Regions from separate parts of the Mesorhizobium sp. WSM4822 genome, predicted to be linked through region 3. Evidence: predicted binding sites of a transcription regulator. Region 3 holds the regulator's gene; each other region holds the start of a gene.
What was found. Region 3 encodes PhoB, which activates phosphate uptake and scavenging genes when phosphate is short. Its sites were predicted from a motif close to TGTCATNNANCTGTCAT; they were not measured.
Positions count from the first base shown of each region.

Region 1: the regulator PhoB is predicted to act here: its motif matches at 3,305-3,321, upstream of pstS (phosphate ABC transporter substrate-binding protein PstS).
Region 2: the regulator PhoB is predicted to act here: its motif matches at 3,703-3,719, upstream of AC0L3E_RS05190 (acid phosphatase).

Region 1 is NZ_JBVVQM010000006.1:330,585-336,367, reverse strand. Features, by position in the region: gene AC0L3E_RS16760 (substrate-binding periplasmic protein) at 1-786, opposite strand, end outside; gene AC0L3E_RS16755 (SDR family NAD(P)-dependent oxidoreductase) at 973-1,665, opposite strand; gene AC0L3E_RS16750 (anhydro-N-acetylmuramic acid kinase) at 2,035-3,150, shown strand; gene pstS (phosphate ABC transporter substrate-binding protein PstS) at 3,527-4,531, shown strand; gene AC0L3E_RS16740 (Na/Pi cotransporter family protein) at 4,609-5,783, shown strand, end outside.
Region 2 is NZ_JBVVQM010000002.1:65,256-71,038, reverse strand. Features, by position in the region: gene AC0L3E_RS05215 (DUF6665 family protein) at 1-194, shown strand, start outside; gene AC0L3E_RS05210 (cupin domain-containing protein) at 198-542, opposite strand; gene petA (ubiquinol-cytochrome c reductase iron-sulfur subunit) at 857-1,417, shown strand; gene AC0L3E_RS05200 (cytochrome b) at 1,434-2,735, shown strand; gene AC0L3E_RS05195 (cytochrome c1) at 2,764-3,636, shown strand; gene AC0L3E_RS05190 (acid phosphatase) at 3,764-4,459, shown strand; gene AC0L3E_RS05185 (alpha-hydroxy acid oxidase) at 4,636-5,781, shown strand.
Region 3 is NZ_JBVVQM010000003.1:38,051-43,833, forward strand. Features, by position in the region: gene xylF (D-xylose ABC transporter substrate-binding protein) at 1-612, opposite strand, end outside; gene AC0L3E_RS08185 (ROK family protein) at 883-2,130, shown strand; gene phoB (phosphate regulon transcriptional regulator PhoB) at 2,147-2,836, opposite strand; gene phoU (phosphate signaling complex protein PhoU) at 2,853-3,560, opposite strand; gene pstB (phosphate ABC transporter ATP-binding protein PstB) at 3,587-4,411, opposite strand; gene pstA (phosphate ABC transporter permease PstA) at 4,429-5,745, opposite strand; gene pstC (phosphate ABC transporter permease subunit PstC) at 5,742-5,783, opposite strand, start outside.

The DNA of each region.
Region 1 (5,783 bases), on a different contig from region 3:
CAGCTGACCCCGCGCGAGATCGAGATAGAGATCGACAAAGGCCGCGAGGTGCGGATTGTCGGGCCGCACGCCGACTGCGATCGTATCGACCTTGTCGGTCAGCGTGATCGAGCGCGCGACAACCGTCATCGACGGATCGTCGACCATCAGCTTCTTGATCTCGAAATCATCGCGATAGGCCATGTCGATCGTCCCGTTTCGGATCGCATCGATGATCAGGTCCCAGCTTGCCAGGCGGTGGATTTGCGCATGCGGGAAGGTCGTGGCCGCATAGGCGGCGAATGAAGAGCCCTCGATCACGCCAAGATCGCCTGAGAAATCACGGACGATCTGTTCGGGCGGCTTGCCTTGCGCGATACGCGCCAGGTTGAGGCGGTTGGCGATCAGCCCTTGTCGCAGCATGGCGTAGGGGCGGGAATATATGATCGACCGGCCGCGCTGAAGCGTCCGGCTAAGCTTGCCAATCGCCATGTCGGCCTGTCCGGAACTGACCTGTCTGACGATATCGTCGAACGTTGCGGCGGATCGGTCGAACACCGGCTCGACGCCAAGCGCCGCGGCGATGCCGTGGGCCAACTCCATGTCTATGCCATCGTCCCCCGATCCGTCGGACGGAAAGAACGGATTGGAAGCGAAGGCCGGCATTGCGATGCGCAATGCATCGCCGCTCGCGATAGGTTGAGGGGCGTTCTCCGCCTGCTGTCCCGGAGTGCTGGCTGCGCGGGCTTGCGAGATCAGCAACCCGCCGCTCCCGGCCGCAAGCAGTGTACGACGTGTAACCGACATGCGCGTTCTCAATTAACCCGGGAAAGCTGCAACATGCACAACCCGCGTTAAACAAACGTATATATTACACTGAGCCTTTTTATGTATTGGACAAGCAGCTTAGCGCCACAAAATATCAGCACTGCCTAATATATTAGGAAGAGCGGAAGGATCGCGTTGCTTCCCGCCGGGCGATCGTCTGGATTGTCAAAACGTCTCGACCCAAGGCCGTAACTCAAGCTCCGAGCTCCAGGCGCTGCGATGCTGGCGATGGGTTGTGAGATAGGCCTCGGCGATGGCATCCGGCGACAGGCGGCGGTCCTGTAGGTCGGGATCGGCTGCCTGTCCGGGCGGCGCGATCTGGCCGTCGATAATGAAATGGACGACGTGGATGTTCTGCGGGGCGAGTTCGCGGGCCATGGACTGCGCCAGGCCGCGCAGGCCGAATTTCGGCATGGCAAAGCCGGCCGAGCCGGGAAAGCCCTTCACACTGGCAGTGGCGCCGGTGAACAGGATCGAACCGGATCCCCGGACAAGCAGCCGGCGCGCCGCCTGCTGGCCGACCAGGAAGCCGCCATAGGCGCCGACCAGCAATGCCTGTTTGACCGCTTCCGCATCGAGCTCGGCGATCGGGCCGCGGGTGCGTGCGCTGGCGTTGAACACCACGAGCGCCAGCGTGCCGGCCTTGTCGGCGGTGTCGAACAGCCTGGCGACGGACGCAGCGTCGGCGACATCCGTCTCAACGGCCAGAGCACCGGTTTCGTCGATCAGAGCGCTGAGCTTCTCGACGTTGCGGGCGGCCAGAACCACGCGAAAGCCTTCGCGGGTGAGAAGGCGCGCAAGCGAGGCGCTCAGACCAGCGCCCGCGCCTGCAATAACGGCCACATCGGATGAGGTCATGATTTTCTCTCCCTTGCGGATTTCGGCGGAAGCGTTCGCCAGATCAGACAAGGTCGCGCCTTCGGGGCTGACAGGCAAGATGTGGCATCTCGGTGGCTGTTGAACCAGACGGGCTGCAGAACCGACGTTGCGCGGTCCAACATCGCCTGTGGCGCTACGAAAGCCGCTCGGCTTTCAGCACCGAGACCGCCATTTCGAAAGGGCAAGTCTTGGACCTTACCCGCCAACCGGATTCATCCGACCAACATTTTGACCGTAGAATCGTTAGGCTTCGTAGAGCTGTCGGCGATCTCATCAATGGGGACTGGAGCATGGTCCCGAAAAGTGGGAAACGGTTTCGGAAAGATTATGCTCAACAAGGAAACGATTATGGAACCAATCTGGGCCGTCGGCCTGATGACCGGCACGGTGCTGGACGGCAACATCGACGTCGCGCTGATCAAGACCGACGGCGAACGTATCGAGGATTTCGGCACCTACCGGCTGATGCCCTATCCTCCGTCGATCCGCTCCCTGCTGGAAGAGACGTTGACGGAGGCGCGGGCGTGGAACTTTGTCGGGCCGGAGCCGGCGATCTTCCACACCGCGGAGGAAGCCCTGACGCGTGCCCAGTCAGCAGCCGTCAAGGAATTGGTCGAAGGCTATGGCATGACGATGGCCGATATCGGCGTCGTCGGTTTTCACGGCCAGACCGTTCTGCATCGCGCGCCGCAGGTTGGACGGCTGGGCCAGACAAGGCAACTCGGCGATGGTGAGCTGATGCATGCCATATTGGGTACCAAGGTCGCTTACGATTTCCGCTCGGCCGACATGCGCGCCGGGGGGCAAGGCGCGCCGCTGGCCGCGGTCTATCACACGGCGTTGATGCGCGGCGCCGGCGCCAATGGCGAGGTGGCCGTACTCAATCTCGGCGGCGTCGCCAACATCACCTGGTGGGATGGCGCCGACAATGTCGTTGCCTTCGACACCGGACCGGCCAACGCGCCGCTGAACGATTTCATCAAGTCGAAGGGGCTCGGCGAGATGGACCGCGACGGCGCGCTCGGCGGTGCGGGCAAGGTGGACGAGGCGCGGCTGGCCAAGCTGCTGCAGCACCCCTATCTCACCAAGCCCTATCCCAAATCGCTGGACCGTTTCGACTTCGGCGCCGCCATGGCGGAAGGGCTGGATGCGGAGGATGGCGCGGCACTGCTGACCGCCTTTACCGCTGGAGCCGTCGGCAAGGCACTCGACCTCTTACCAAGCCGTCCGAAAAAACTGGTGGTCAGCGGCGGCGGCCGCCACAACCCGACCATGATGGCGATGCTGACCAGCCGTGCCGGCGTCGAAGTGATGCAGGCCGAGAGCCTCGGCTGGAGCGGCGACGCGGTCGAGGCGGAGTGTTTTGCCTTCCTCGCGGTGCGCGTGCTGCGCGGCCTGCCAATCAGTTTTCCGAGCACGACCGGCGCACCGCGGCCGATGCGGGGCGGAAAACTCGCCAGTTAGAGCCTCTTCCATCCCGGAACGGGATGGTCTCTATCTCAGTGTTTGAGGATGATCTTTCCCGCCCGGCCGACTTTCAGGCGATGCGGCTTTTTGCTCAGGTTTTGCAGTCGAAAGGTCTTCGGAATAGTCGAAAAGCTTTTCCGCCGGGACCCACTGTCATCCAACCGTTAAGAAGAATTAATACAAGACAACAGCGATCTTGTTTTCAGCTGACGCCTCATTTCGCAGGCGTATGGCCATTGATGCGCGCCCACATAGCGGCGGCAGTATAGTTGGGATTCAATTTATGTTGTCAGCAGGTTTAGCGTTATTGCGCGGTGCACGGCCGACGGTCTCGGGGGTGGCAGCTGCGCTCGCCCTTGCGATCATCGGGGCCATGATCGGATCCGCTGCGCGGGCTGAGCCCATTCGCGGTGCGGGGTCGACACTGGCCGCGCCGATCATCGGCAAGTGGGCAACGACATACAAGGCTGCACGCGCCGACGGCGGCGACTTCTTCACGCTGGACTGGACCGTCGATTATGAACCGGTCGGATCCCTTGCCGGCCTGATGCGGCTTGCGCAGCCCGAACTGGATTTCGCCGCCACGGATGTTCCCGTGCAGGCTGATGATCTCGCCAGGAACGGCCAGCAGCAATTTCCGATCGTCATGGGCGGGATCGCGGTGGTCGCCAATCTCGATGGCCTGCCGGAGCAAGGTCTGCGCCTCTCCGGCCCGGTGATCGCCGACATCTATCTGGGCAAGATAAAGTCCTGGTCCGATCCTGCGATAAGGGTGCTCAATCCCGACATAGCCCTTCCCGATCTCGCCATCAGCGTCATCCACCGGCAGGACGGTTCGGGCTCAACCTATGTCTTCACCGAGTTTCTGTCATCGACAAGCGAAGACTGGAAGACGAAGCCTGGAGCCGACACTCTGATCGACTGGCCGCTCGGGACAGGCGCGGAAGGTACGCAAGCGCTTCTTCGTGCCGTGGCTGCGAGCAAGGGGGCGATTGCCTACGCCGAATACGGCCAGGTTCTTCGCGCCGGCCTTCCCTTCGCAGCGGTCCAGAACAAATCCGGCAAGTTCGTCAAACCGGACCCGCAGGGCGTGCAAGCAGCGGCCACCTCCGTCGCCTGGGGGGAAACGACCGACTTCTTCGCCTCCCTCACCAATCGCAGCGGAGATGGTGCGTACCCGATCAGCACGGCGGTGTTCGCCGTTGTCCAGGTCGCGGGGCGTTCGGAACATCGCTATCGCCGCGTGCATGATCTTTTCCGGCTCGCCTTCGCGCAAGGTGCCGGCGACGCCACCGCACTCGGCTATGTGCCGCTGCCGAAAGCGCTCATTGGCCAGATCGAACATTATTGGGCAAGGCAATTGCCGGTCGGAAACTGACCCGAACGAAAGCTGCCTTGCGCAGCAACTGAACTTCATACCGCGTCGTCGTGGCGACTTGTTGGGGACTGCCTGAAATGGACATAGATATCTTCAAGGACATCCTCGTGCCGGTGATCGGCGGCTTGGGCATCTTCATGCTCGGTCTGGATTTCATGGCAAACGGCATCCAGGCCCTGTCGGTCAACCGGATGCGCGATTTTCTCGCCAAGGCAGCCGGTACGCCGGTCAAAGGCGTGCTGGCGGGAACGCTGATCACCGGCGTCATCCAGTCGTCGACGGCGATGAGCGTCATGGTCGTCGGGCTGGTCAATGCCGGTGTCATCGCCCTGCGGCCGGCGATCAGCGTGATCATGGGCGCCAACATCGGCACCACGCTCGGCAACGGGCTCATCGCCCTGCCGCTCGGTCCGCTCGGATTGATCCTGGCCGGCGTGTTCTCGCTGGTCTACTGCTTCGCCAAAAGCGAAAAGGTGAAGAACATAGCGCTCGCCTGCATGGGTTTCGCTCTGATCTTCTACGGCCTCAACCTGATGACCGGCGGCCTGCGTCCGCTTCGCAACCTGCCGGAAGTCATGGCGCTGCTGCAGACGCTGACGGCCGACTCCTACCTCAACCTTTTCAAATGCGTGTTCATCGCCGCCGGCGTGACCGCGATGATCCACTCGTCCTCGGCGACGATCGGCATCGTCATGGGCCTTGGCGCGGCGGGCATTCTCGACTGGACAACCGCCGTCGCCTTCTCGCTCGGCGCCGATCTCGGCACCACGATCACGTCGTGGATGGCTTCGCTCAACCTTTCGAAGAACGCCAAGCGGACCGCCTATGCGCACATCTCGTTCAACATCATCGGGGTGTGCATCACCATCCCTCTGTTCTTCGTCTCCATCCAGGTGCTGGAATGGGCCATGCAGTTCTTCGGCGGCGATCCGGCCGTTCCGGTGATTGTCGACGGCAAGGAGACCTTCCCCCTGGTGCCGGTCGCGGTCGGCCTCTACTCGACCTTCTTCAACGTCTTCAACACAGTGCTGCTATTCCCGTTCATCGGCGTGTTCGAGCGGGTGCTATCGCGTGTCGGCCACACGGATGCCGACGACGCGGAGGATTTCTCGACGCCGAAATTCCTCGACCGCAAACTGGCCAGCGATTTTGCCAAGGCCATTCCCGCCGTGCAGCAAGAGACGGCCCGCCATCTGGAGGCCGGCGCCATGTTCCTCGACATCGCACGCTCTTCCAAGAAGGCGCCGTCGGA
Region 2 (5,783 bases), on a different contig from region 3:
GGGTAGAGGAAACGCTGGCCAGGTTGCGCGACAATGCCGACGAGCAATTGCGTCCCCGGCTGCTCAAGGATGCCGCCGAGGCGGTGCATGGTTATTTCATCCAGCGCGAGCTGTGCGGCTTGCGCAAGCACGATGCCGTCATTCGTGAATACAACATCCCGAAAGCGGTGCTGGGCAGGCTCGGCGCGAAATAGGGGTCACTCCAGCCATTCAGTGATGAAGCTGCCGTTTTCATGGATGTCGGTCGTTTCCAGCGGGCCTGGGCCGAGATTGGTGAATTTGTGCGGCGTGTTGGGCGGCACGATCAGGATCTGGCCGGCGGATGCCTCGATCTCCTGGTCGCCGACAGTGAACAGGCCGGTGCCCTGGCGGATGATGAAGATCTCCGCGTAGGGATGCGTGTGCAGGCGGGGGCCGCCGCCGACGCCAGGCAAATAGTTGAAGATCAGGCAGGAGTTGGAGCCGTAGGCGCCACATTGCAATTCGCCCTTCCAATGGTCGGAGCGAACAGACCAGGTGTCGCGGTCTATGACGTGTGCCATGATGGCAAGGATAGACCCGGCTGGCGCCTTGTGTCGAGCCGAACAGGGGCGTCGGATTTGCGGTTGTTTCCCGGTTGTTTAGCGATGTTTGGCGGCTATCCGGCGTCGCGTTGAGCGGTGGCGGATTTTGTCCCCGCGACAATCTGCCCTTGTGCCTTCACCCGTCTGGACAAAAACGGGCTTCACGCATAAACCGAAGTCCAAATGCCGGAGGAATTCGCAAGCCTGTTCGCCATGCGCTGTCGGGTTGGCGTAATTGAGCGGGGAACAAGGCTCAGCCACCGGCACGGAAGAGGCGAAAGGATCAGGCACCCGTGAGCGCAACCGACACCCAGGATCCCAACCGTCGTGATTTTCTCTACGTCGCCACCGGCATGGCCGCAGTGGTCGGCGCGGGTGCCTTCGCGTGGCCGTTCATCGACCAGATGCGCCCCGATGCCTCGACGCTGGCGCTCGCTTCCGTCGAAGTCGACGTCGCCTCGCTGACGCCGGGCATGTCGCTGATCGTCAAATGGCGCGGCAAGCCGGTCGTGGTCCGCAACCGCACCGAACAGGAAATGAAGGACGGCGAGGCCGTCAAGCTGGCCGATCTCAAGGACCCGATCGCCCGCAACGCCAATCTGCCGGCCGATGCACCGGCGACCGACGCCAACCGCACCACACCCGGCAAGGAAGCCTGGATGGTGATGGTTCAGGTCTGCACCCATCTCGGCTGCATTCCGCTCGGCCAGGAAGGCGATTTCGGCGGCTGGTTCTGCCCATGCCACGGCTCGGTCTACGACACGGCCGGACGCATCCGCCAAGGCCCGGCGCCTGAGAACATGGCGGTGCCGGTATTCAAGTTCATTTCCGATACCAAGATACTTATCGGTTGAGGCAGGGGACATTTCGATGAGCGAGGGACACTCGACCTATACGCCCAAAACCGGTCTCGGACGCTGGTTCGACGCCCGTATGCCGCTGCCGCGGCTGGTCTATGACAGCTTCGTCGCCTATCCGGTGCCGCGCAACCTCAACTACGCCTGGACGTTTGGCGGCATCCTGTCGATCATGCTGGTGGCGCAGATGCTGACCGGCATCGTGCTGGCCATGCACTACACGGCCGACACCAATCTCGCCTTCGGCTCGGTCGAGAAGATCATGCGCGACGTGAATTCGGGCTGGCTGCTGCGCTACATGCATTCGAACGGCGCCTCGTTCTTCTTCGTCGCCGTCTACATCCACATCTTCCGTGGCCTCTATTACGGCTCCTACAAGGCGCCGCGCGAGCTGCTGTGGATCCTCGGCTGCATCATCTATCTCCTGATGATGGCGACCGGCTTCATGGGCTACGTGCTGCCATGGGGCCAGATGAGCTTCTGGGGTGCCACCGTCATCACGGGTTTCTTCAGCGCCATTCCGCTGGTCGGCGACTGGATCCAGCAGCTGCTGCTCGGCGGCTTTGCCGTCGACAACCCGACGCTGAACCGCTTCTTTGCGCTGCACTATCTGTTGCCGTTCATGATTGCCGGCGTCGTCGTTTTGCACATCTGGGCGCTGCATGTCGTGGGCCAGTCGAACCCGACGGGTATCGAGGTCAAGTCGAAGACCGACACTGTCGCCTTCACCCCCTACGCGACCATCAAGGACGCGTTCGGCATGATCGTGTTTCTGTTCTTCTTCGCCTATTTCGTCTTCTACCTGCCGAACTATCTCGGCCATCCCGACAACTACATCGTCGCCAACCCGCTGAAGACGCCGGCCCACATCGTGCCCGAATGGTACTTCCTGCCGTTCTACGCGATCCTGCGCGCCATCACCTTCAATGTCGGGCCGATCAACTCCAAGCTCGGCGGCGTGCTGTGCATGTTCGGCGCCATCGTCATGTTGTTCCTGGTGCCGTGGCTCGACACTTCGAAGGTACGCTCGGCCGTTTACCGGCCCTGGTACAAGCTGTTCTTCTGGCTGTTCGTGGCCGATGCCATCCTGCTTGGCTGGCTGGGCTCGCAGCCGGCCGAAGGCAGCTATGTGTTCATGGCGCAGATGGCGACATTGTTCTACTTCGCCTTCTTCCTGATCGCGCTGCCGGTGCTCGGCCTGATCGAGACGCCGCGACGGCTGCCGAACTCGATCACCGAGGCGGTCCTCGAGAAGAACAAGGGCGGCAGCGGACATCCGGCGGGCGCTACGGCGGCGCCGGAAACCAAAGGCTGAGCGGGTAGAGAATCTAAGGGGATTTGGCATGAAAAAGATTCTCACCTCGCTGGCGCTGGTCGGCCTCGTGGCCGTCGGCATCGGGTCGGCGGGCACTTGGGCGATCGCCGCCGAAGAGGCGCACAACGCCGCCGCGCCGACGCATTTCCCGATCCACGAGCCGAAGGAAATGGACTGGAGCTTCACCGGCCCGTTCGGCACCTATGACAAGGCGCAGCTGCAGCGCGGCCTCAAGGTCTACAAGGAAGTCTGCGCGGCCTGCCATTCGATGAACATGGTGGCGTTCCGCACGCTGTCGGACCTCGGCTATTCCGATGCGCAGATCAAGACGCTGTCGGCCGAGTACACGATCCATGACGGTCCCAACGATGCCGGCGACATGTTCGATCGTCCCGGCAAGCCGTCCGACCACTTCCCGCCACCGTTCGCAAACGACGAAGCGGCCGCCGCTTCCAATGGTGGTGCTGCTCCGCCCGACATGTCGCTGCTGGCCAAGGCGCGCGGCGTCGAGCGCGGCTTTCCGCAATTCGTCTTCGACATCTTCACCCAGTATGACGCGGGCGGCCCCGACTATATCCACTCGCTGTTGACAGGCTATAACGAGACACCGCCTGCCGGCATGGTCATCCCGGAAGGCACCCACTACAACCCTTATTTCATGTCGGGCGTGTCGCTGAAGATGCCCAACCCGCTCTCCGACGGCCAGGTGACCTATGATGACGGCGCGCCGCAGACGGTCGACCAGTACTCCCGCGACGTTTCCGCCTTCCTGATGTGGGCGGCCGAGCCGCATATGGAAGACCGCAAGAAGACCGGCTTTCGCGTGCTGGTGTTCCTGCTTCTGTTCGGCGCTCTGGTCTATCTAACCAAGCGCAAGGTGTGGGAAGGCGTGGCGCATTGAGCCACACAATCAAGTGATCGCGAAGGGCGCCGGGAGGCGCCCTTTTGCATTTCCGGAGGCTGGTCATGTCACATGGCCGTCACCGCATCCGGCGATCCTGTGCTGCTCTCATCAAAGGATCGCATTCATGAAAAGATACGCATCGCTCGCGGCAGGCCTGTTGCTGCTCATCGTCGGCTCGGCCGCGCAAGCAGAAGACGCCCGGCCCTTCATCACCAACAAGGATGTCGACCTGACGATGATCGTGCCACCGCCGCCGGCAAACGATTCGGCGCAGACCAAGGCCGAACTCGGCGAGGTGCTGACTTTGCAGGTCACGCGCACCCCGGAGATGGTCGCCAGCGCGGTGGCCGATGCCGAGGAGAATGTCTGGCGCTTCGCCGACGTCATGGGGCCGAAATTCAACAAGGAAACGCTGCCGAAATTCAGCGCCTTCTTCGATCGCCTGGTGGCTACCGAAGGCGCTGTCGTCGATCCCGCCAAGGATGTCTGGAAGCGCCCGCGCCCGCATCAGCTCAGCGATCTCGTCAAGCCTGCGGTCAAGCTGTCGAGCTCCGGTTCCTGGCCTTCCGGACACGCCACCGTCGGCACGATGATGGGCATCATTCTGTCCGACATGGTTCCGGAAAAGCGCGCCGAGATCATGGCACGCGCGAGCAAATACGCTCACAACCGCGTGGTTGGCGGCATCCATTTTGCGTCCGATGTCGAGATGGGCAGGATTTCCGGCAGCGTCATTGCCGCGGTCCTGCTCAACCGGGACGACTTCAAGGCTGAATATGAAGTGGCCAGGGCCGAGCTTCGTTCCGATCTCGGCATGTAATCCTCGTCAGCCGGATTTAGACGGGAAGGGGCGCTTAAGGCGCTCCTTTTTTGTCTGCGCCATTGCTTAGGCGGAAGTTCGGCAATTAGTCCGTTGGCATGGCGGCATGAGGTTGATATTCGACGCATCGAACGGTGGCGAGAAGCTCGTCCCGCCATGGCTTTTGGATTTCGATGATGCGGCTCAGCGACTGTCACAACTTTTCCGATTTCCGCCACATGGCGCAGCGGCGGCTGCCAGGGCCGATCTTCAATTACATCGACGGCGCGGCGGACGACGAGGTCACCTACCGCCGCAACACCGAAAGCTTCGAGACCTGCGATCTGGTTCCCAATGTGCTGCGCGGGGTGAGCGAGGTCGACATGTCGGTGACGGTCATGGGCCAGAAGCTGGCGATGCCGTTCTATTGCTCGCCGACCGCCTTGCAGCGCCTGTTCCACCATCAGGGCGAGCGCGCGGTCGCCAAGGCCGCGGCCAAGTATGGCACCATGTTCGGCGTCTCGTCGCTTGGCACCGTCAGCCTCGAGGAGGCGCGCAGCATCAGCAGCAGCCCGCAGGTCTACCAGTTCTATTTCCATCGGGATCGCGGTCTCAACCGGGCGATGATGCAGCGCGCCAAGGCGGTCGGCGTCGAGGTGATGATGCTGACCGTCGACAGCATCACCGGAGGAAATCGCGAGCGCGACAAACGCACCGGCTTTGCCATTCCCTTCAAGCTCAACTTTGCCGGAATGGCGCAGTTCGCGCTCAAGCCGGCCTGGGCGATTAACTATTTCACCCATGAGGGGTTCAAGCTGCCGCAGCTCGACGAGCATGTCGACATGGGTGGCGGCACGATGTCGATCAGCCGCTACTTCACCGAGATGCTAGACCCGTCGATGACGTGGGACGACGTCGCCGAGATGGTCAAGCTTTGGGCGGGTCCGTTCTGCCTCAAGGGCGTCATGTCGGTGGAGGATGCAAGACGCGCCGTCGACATCGGCTGCAGCGGCATCGTGCTGTCGAACCATGGCGGGCGGCAGCTGGATGGCTCGCGGGCGGCGTTCGACCAGCTTGCCGAGATCGTCGATGCCGTTGGCGACAGGATCGACGTCATCATGGATGGCGGCGTGCAGCGCGGCACGCATGTGCTGAAGGCGCTGTCGCTCGGTGCCAAGGCCGTCGGCGTCGGACGCTACTATCTGTTCCCGCTCGCGGCGGCGGGCCAGCCCGGCGTCGAACGGGCCCTTGAGCAGATGCGGGTCGAGATCGAACGTGGCATGAAGCTGATGGGCTGCAGTTCGATCGAACAATTGTCGCGCAAGAACCTCCGTTTCAGGTAATC
Region 3 (5,783 bases):
GAACTGCTCCATGTTCTTCTGGGCGTTGGCGGGCAGCCAGCCATCCGTGTAGGCTTCGCCGACATTCTTGATCTTGCCGCTGTCGATGGCTTCCTTGAGCACTTCCATCGAGCCCGAGAACAGGAAGTCGGCATTGGGATCGGCACCGGAGCCCTTGATGAAGACGTAGTTGCCTTCCGGCTTGACCTTGAACACTTCGCGGGCCTGCATGCGGCCGACTTCCTTGTTGTCGAAGGTCAGATAGAAGACGTCCTTGTTCTCGATCAGCCGGTCATAGCCGACGACCGGAATGCCCTCGTCCAGCGCCTTCTGCACCGCCGGGCCGATGGCCGACGCATCCTGCGCCAGGATGATCAGTGAATTGGCGCCCTGCGAGATCAGGCTTTCGACATCGGTAAGCTGCTTGCCGGGATTGGACTGCGCATCGGCGGAGATGTACTTGTCGCCGGCGGCCTCGATCGCCGTCTTCATGGCGGCCTCGTCGGTCTTCCAGCGTTCTTCCTGGAAGTTGGACCACGAAACGCCGACAACCTTGTCCTTCGCCTGCGCGACAGACGCGAGCGTCAGCGACATGGCGGCACCCGCCAGGATGGCGGCCGTGAATCTTTTCATATTATCCTCCCTGCGCCGCGTATGGCGCGACCAAACTGACCCGAGGGCCGGCACAGAGGCTCTATTTTTTCGAGCCTCGAAAAAATACTGGGCCAACGCCCGAACGCTGTCAACATCGATTCTGATGGATTTTGATGTCATTTCGAGTTTTTTTCGAGTCTCGGAATAAATAAATGACACGGCCTGCAGCTTCTGCCAGTATTTACCGGCGTCACCGACAGCGTTCCAGGGGCAGGAGGAACCGCGGCGACCGGGAGGATATGAAAGAACATGTCGGTCGGAATCCGCCACGACGATCTGCGCCGCCGCAACCGCGCCATGGTGATCGCGGCAGTGCGCCGCGCCGGACAGCCGTCGCGAACCGAGATTGCCGCGACCACAAGCCTCAGCCATTCGACCATCTCGGCGATTTCATCCGACCTGATCGTCGAAGGCATCCTGACCGAAAGCAAGCCGAGCGAGGCCGGCTCGCTCAAACGCGGCCGGCCGCAGGTCGGCCTCAGTCTCAATCCGGAAGCGGCCGCGGTAATGACCGTGGTGCTGTCGCTGAACTTCCTCTCCGTCGCCGTCATCGACTATGCCGGCCAGGTAATATCCGAGGAGCAGCGCCGGCTGGACACGCTGACGATGTCGCGCGAGTCGCTGATCGGGGAATGCACGGCCATCGTGCGGCGCCGCCTGGCAGATCCCGACCTGGACGTGCGCAGCATCGCCCGCATCGCGCTGGCCATCCAGGGCATCACCGACACCCGTGCCCGCGCCATGCTGTGGTCGCCGATCACGCCGCACACCGACATCGCCTTCGCCGACATATTCGAAGACGAGTTCGGCATCCCTGCCATAATGGAGAACGACTGCAACATGATGGCGGTGGCGCTGCGCTGGCGCGACCCCGATCGTTACCGCGACGATTTCATCGCTATCCTTTTGTCGCATGGCATCGGCATGGGACTGGTGCTGAAGGGCGAATTGTTCACCGGCACCCATTCTTCGGGCGGCGAATTCGGCCACATGATCCATCGGCCGAACGGCGCGCTATGTCGCTGCGGACGGCGCGGCTGCGTCGAAGCCTATGCGGGCAATTACGCCATCTGGCGCAACGCCAGGCAGATGGGCGAGGATGCAGAACCCGTTGCCGATGTCAGCGACGCCGACATGCGCGCCCTGGCTGCCGCGGCCCGCGAAGGTGACGGACCCGAACGGGAAGCCTATCGCAAGGCCGGCGAAGCGCTCGGCTACGGCCTCGGCAGCCTGTTCGCGCTGATCGATCCGGCGCCGGTCGCCATGGTCGGTGTCAGCGCCGCCGCCTTCGACCTGATCGAGCCGGCATTGCGGCAAGCGATTGCCCAGACCGCCGGCGGCCAGCATTCCAAATCGATTTCTTTCGACACCGAGCCGAACGAACTGCCGCTGATCCGCGAAGGCTGCGCCATGCGGGCGCTGATCTTCGTCGATCAGGAGATTTTTGCGCCGGGCGTGCAGGCGAGATCCGGTTTCGGCGGCAAGAACGTGGCGTGAGTTCAAACGAGGGAGTTCAGTCCTCTCGGATGGCGTATCCGGCCCCACGGATCGTGCGGATGACATCAGGCATACGGCCATTGTTGACCGCCTTGCGCAGCCGGCCGACATGCACGTCGACCGTGCGCTCATCGATGTAGATCGTCTCGCCCCAGACATTGTCGAGCAGTTGGCTGCGCGAGAACACGCGGCCTGGATGGCGCATCATGAATTCGAGCAGGCGGAATTCCGTCGGCCCAAGCCGGATCTCGCTCTTCTTGCGATAGACACGGTGCGACTCGCGATCGAGCACGATATCGCCGACCTTGAGCACGCTGGACAGCACTTCCGGCTTGGCCCGGCGCAGCAGCGCCTTGACCCTGGCCATGAACTCCGGCGTCGAGAAGGGCTTGACCAGATAGTCGTCGGCGCCGGTCGACAGGCCGCGCACGCGGTCGCTTTCCTCGCCTCGCGCGGTCAGCATGATGATCGGCAGCCGCTCGGTCTCGGGACGCATTCGCAGGCGCCGGCAGAGTTCGATGCCCGAAACCGCAGGCACCATCCAGTCGAGCACCAGAAGATCGGGAACGTTCTCCTGCAGCCGGATTTCGGCCTCATCGCCGCGCGTCACCACCTCGACCTGGTAACCTTCGGATTCAAGATTGTAGCGGAGCAGCACGCCTAGCGGCTCCTCATCCTCCACCACCATGATGCGTGGTGCGATCATCGGCTGGTCACCCCTGTTATGCCGCTGGCGCGGACATTGCCGTCTCGTCCTGCTTCGGACGATTGGCTGGCAGCTGCGTGCCGGTCAAAACATAGTAGGCATTTTCGGCGATGTTGGTCACGTGGTCGCCGATCCGCTCGAGGTTCTTGGCGCAAAACAACAGGTGCGTGCACGCCGTGATGTTGCGGGGATCTTCCATCATGTAGGTCAGCAGCTCGCGGAACACCGAGGTGTATTTGACGTCGATGCGTTCATCATTGTTTCTGAGCGTGGCAAGCGCTGCCGCGTCAGCGGCGGCATACTCGTCGACGACCCCCTGCACCTGGATCAGCACCAGCTGCGCCATCGCGTCGATCGAATGCGAAAGATCGTGCGGCGTGACGCTCAGCCCGACAGTGCCGACGCGCTTGGCGATGTTCTTGGCAAGGTCGCCGATGCGCTCGAGGTCGCCGGCCATGCGGATCGAACCGACCACCGCACGCAGATCGTTGGCCATTGGCTGGCGCTTGGCGATCAGCGTGATGGCGCGATCGTCCAGCTCGCGCTGGCGGGCATCCATGATGGCATCGTCGGAAACCACGCGCTGCGCCAGCGCATTGTCCGAATTGAGCAAAGCCTTGGTCGAGCCACTGACCATCGAGCGGGCGAGATCGCCCATGTCGCGGATCAGCTGGCTGATCTGCTCCAGATCCTCATCGAAAGATGCAACGGTATGTTCACCCATGATCTTCGTCCCTCATATGCCTGAGCTCAGCCGAACCGGCCGGTGATGTAGTCCTGGGTGCGTTTGTCGTCGGGGGTGGTGAACATCTTGTCGGTGGCGCCCTCCTCGACCAGATAGCCTAGATGGAACATCGCGGTGCGCTGCGACACGCGCGCTGCCTGCTGCATCGAATGGGTGACGATGACGATCGTATAGTTCTGGCGCAGTTCGTCGATCAGTTCCTCGACGCGAGCAGTGGCGATCGGGTCGAGCGCCGAACACGGTTCGTCCATCAGGATCACCTCGGGTGACACGGCGATGGCGCGTGCAATGCACAGACGCTGCTGCTGGCCACCGGAAAGACCCGTGCCAGGTTCCTGCAAACGGTCCTTCACCTCGTTCCAGATTGCCGCCTTCTTCAGGCTCGACTCGACGATCTGATCCATGTCGGCCTTGCGCTTGGCCAATCCGTGGATGCGCGGGCCATAGGCGACGTTCTCGTAGATCGACTTGGGGAACGGATTGGGTTTCTGGAACACCATGCCGACGCGCGCCCTGAGTTCGACGACATCGATGTTCTTGTCGTAGATGTCTTCTTCGTCGAGCGTTATCTTGCCGGTTACCCGCGCGGAATCGATGGTGTCGTTCATGCGGTTGAGGCAGCGCAGGAAGGTCGACTTGCCGCAGCCGGAAGGGCCGATCAGCGCCGTCACCTGATTCAGGCGGACGTCGAGATTGACATCGAACAGCGCCTGCTTCTCGCCATAGAACACGCCGACCTTGTCGCCGCGCATTTTGATCACTTCGTTCGACTTGGCGTTCATCTTATCGCCCACTGCGTTTTCAAGGGACTGTTCGGTCATGATGTTCATACCAAAATGCCTTTTTTCTACCAGCGCCGCTCGAACCGACGCCGAAGCACGATCGCGGTGATGTTCATGGCCATGAGGAAGACGAGCAGGATGATGATCGCGCCCGACATGCGCTCGACGAAGGCGCGCTCGGCCTCGTTCGCCCACATATAGATCTGCACCGGCAGCGCGGTGGCCGGATCGAAAGGCGTCGTCGGTGGATCGGCGACGAAGGCGACCATGCCGATTAGCAGCAGGGGCGCGGTTTCACCGAGCGCACGCGCTAGACCGATGATGGTGCCGGTGAGGATGCCGGGTGCGGCAAGCGGCAGGATGTGCTGGAACACCATCTGCATCTTGGAGGCGCCAAGACCGAGAGCCGCCGAGCGGATCGACGGCGGCACCGCGGCAAGTGCAGCGCGCGTCGCGATGATGATCGTCGGCAGCGTCATCAGTGTCAGCACCAGGCCGCCGACGAAAGCGGCGGAGCGCGGCATGCCCAGGAAATTGATGAACACCGCGAGGCCGAGCAAGCCGAAGACGATTGACGGCACCGCTGCCAGATTGTTGATGTTGACCTCGATAAGGTCGGTGAAACGGTTCTTCTTGGCGAACTCCTCCAGATAGATGGAGGCGGCGACGCCGATCGGCAGCGCCAGGAGCAACACGATCACCATCATATAAAACGAGCCGATGATCGCCACGCCCATGCCCGAGGTTTCCGGGCGGCTGGAGGCGCCGTAGGTGAACAGGCCGCTGTTGAAGTGCTCGGCCATCGCGCCCTCGGCCTTGAGCTTGTTCATCCAGGTGATCTGCTGGTCCGAGACCTTGCGTCGCGCTTCCTCGACACTGAGGTCGATCTGGCCCTTGAAAGCCGAGTCGAGATTGGCGGCGGCGAGGATGTTGACGTTGCGTGTCGTGCCGATCACGGACGGATCGGCGGCAACGATGTCGCGCAACTGGACGCGGGCGCCTTCCGACAGGAAGCCCTTGAGCTTCTGGATCATCGGCTTGTCATCAGGAGAGATGCCGAGCTTGGCCACAAGCGCGTTTTCGGCGAGCCTGGGATAATTTGCCTTGATCAGAACGCTCGGATCGGTTGCACGCTTGCCGGAAGGATCGATCACCTTCTCGTCGAACGAGATCGGCAGTGATACCGTCGTCTGCCAGAAGGCGGTGTAGCCTTTCGAGACGATGGTGATCAGCATGATTGCCAGGAACGCCAGGCCTACGGAAATCGCCACGACGCCATAGATGCGGAAACGGCGTTCGGCGGCGTAACGGGCCTTCAGGCCGATGTCGCGGCGCGGATGGGCCGCCGCCCTGACCATCGTATCCATGGAAATGTCGGTCATTCGTACTGCTCCCGATATTTGCGCACGATGTAGAGCGC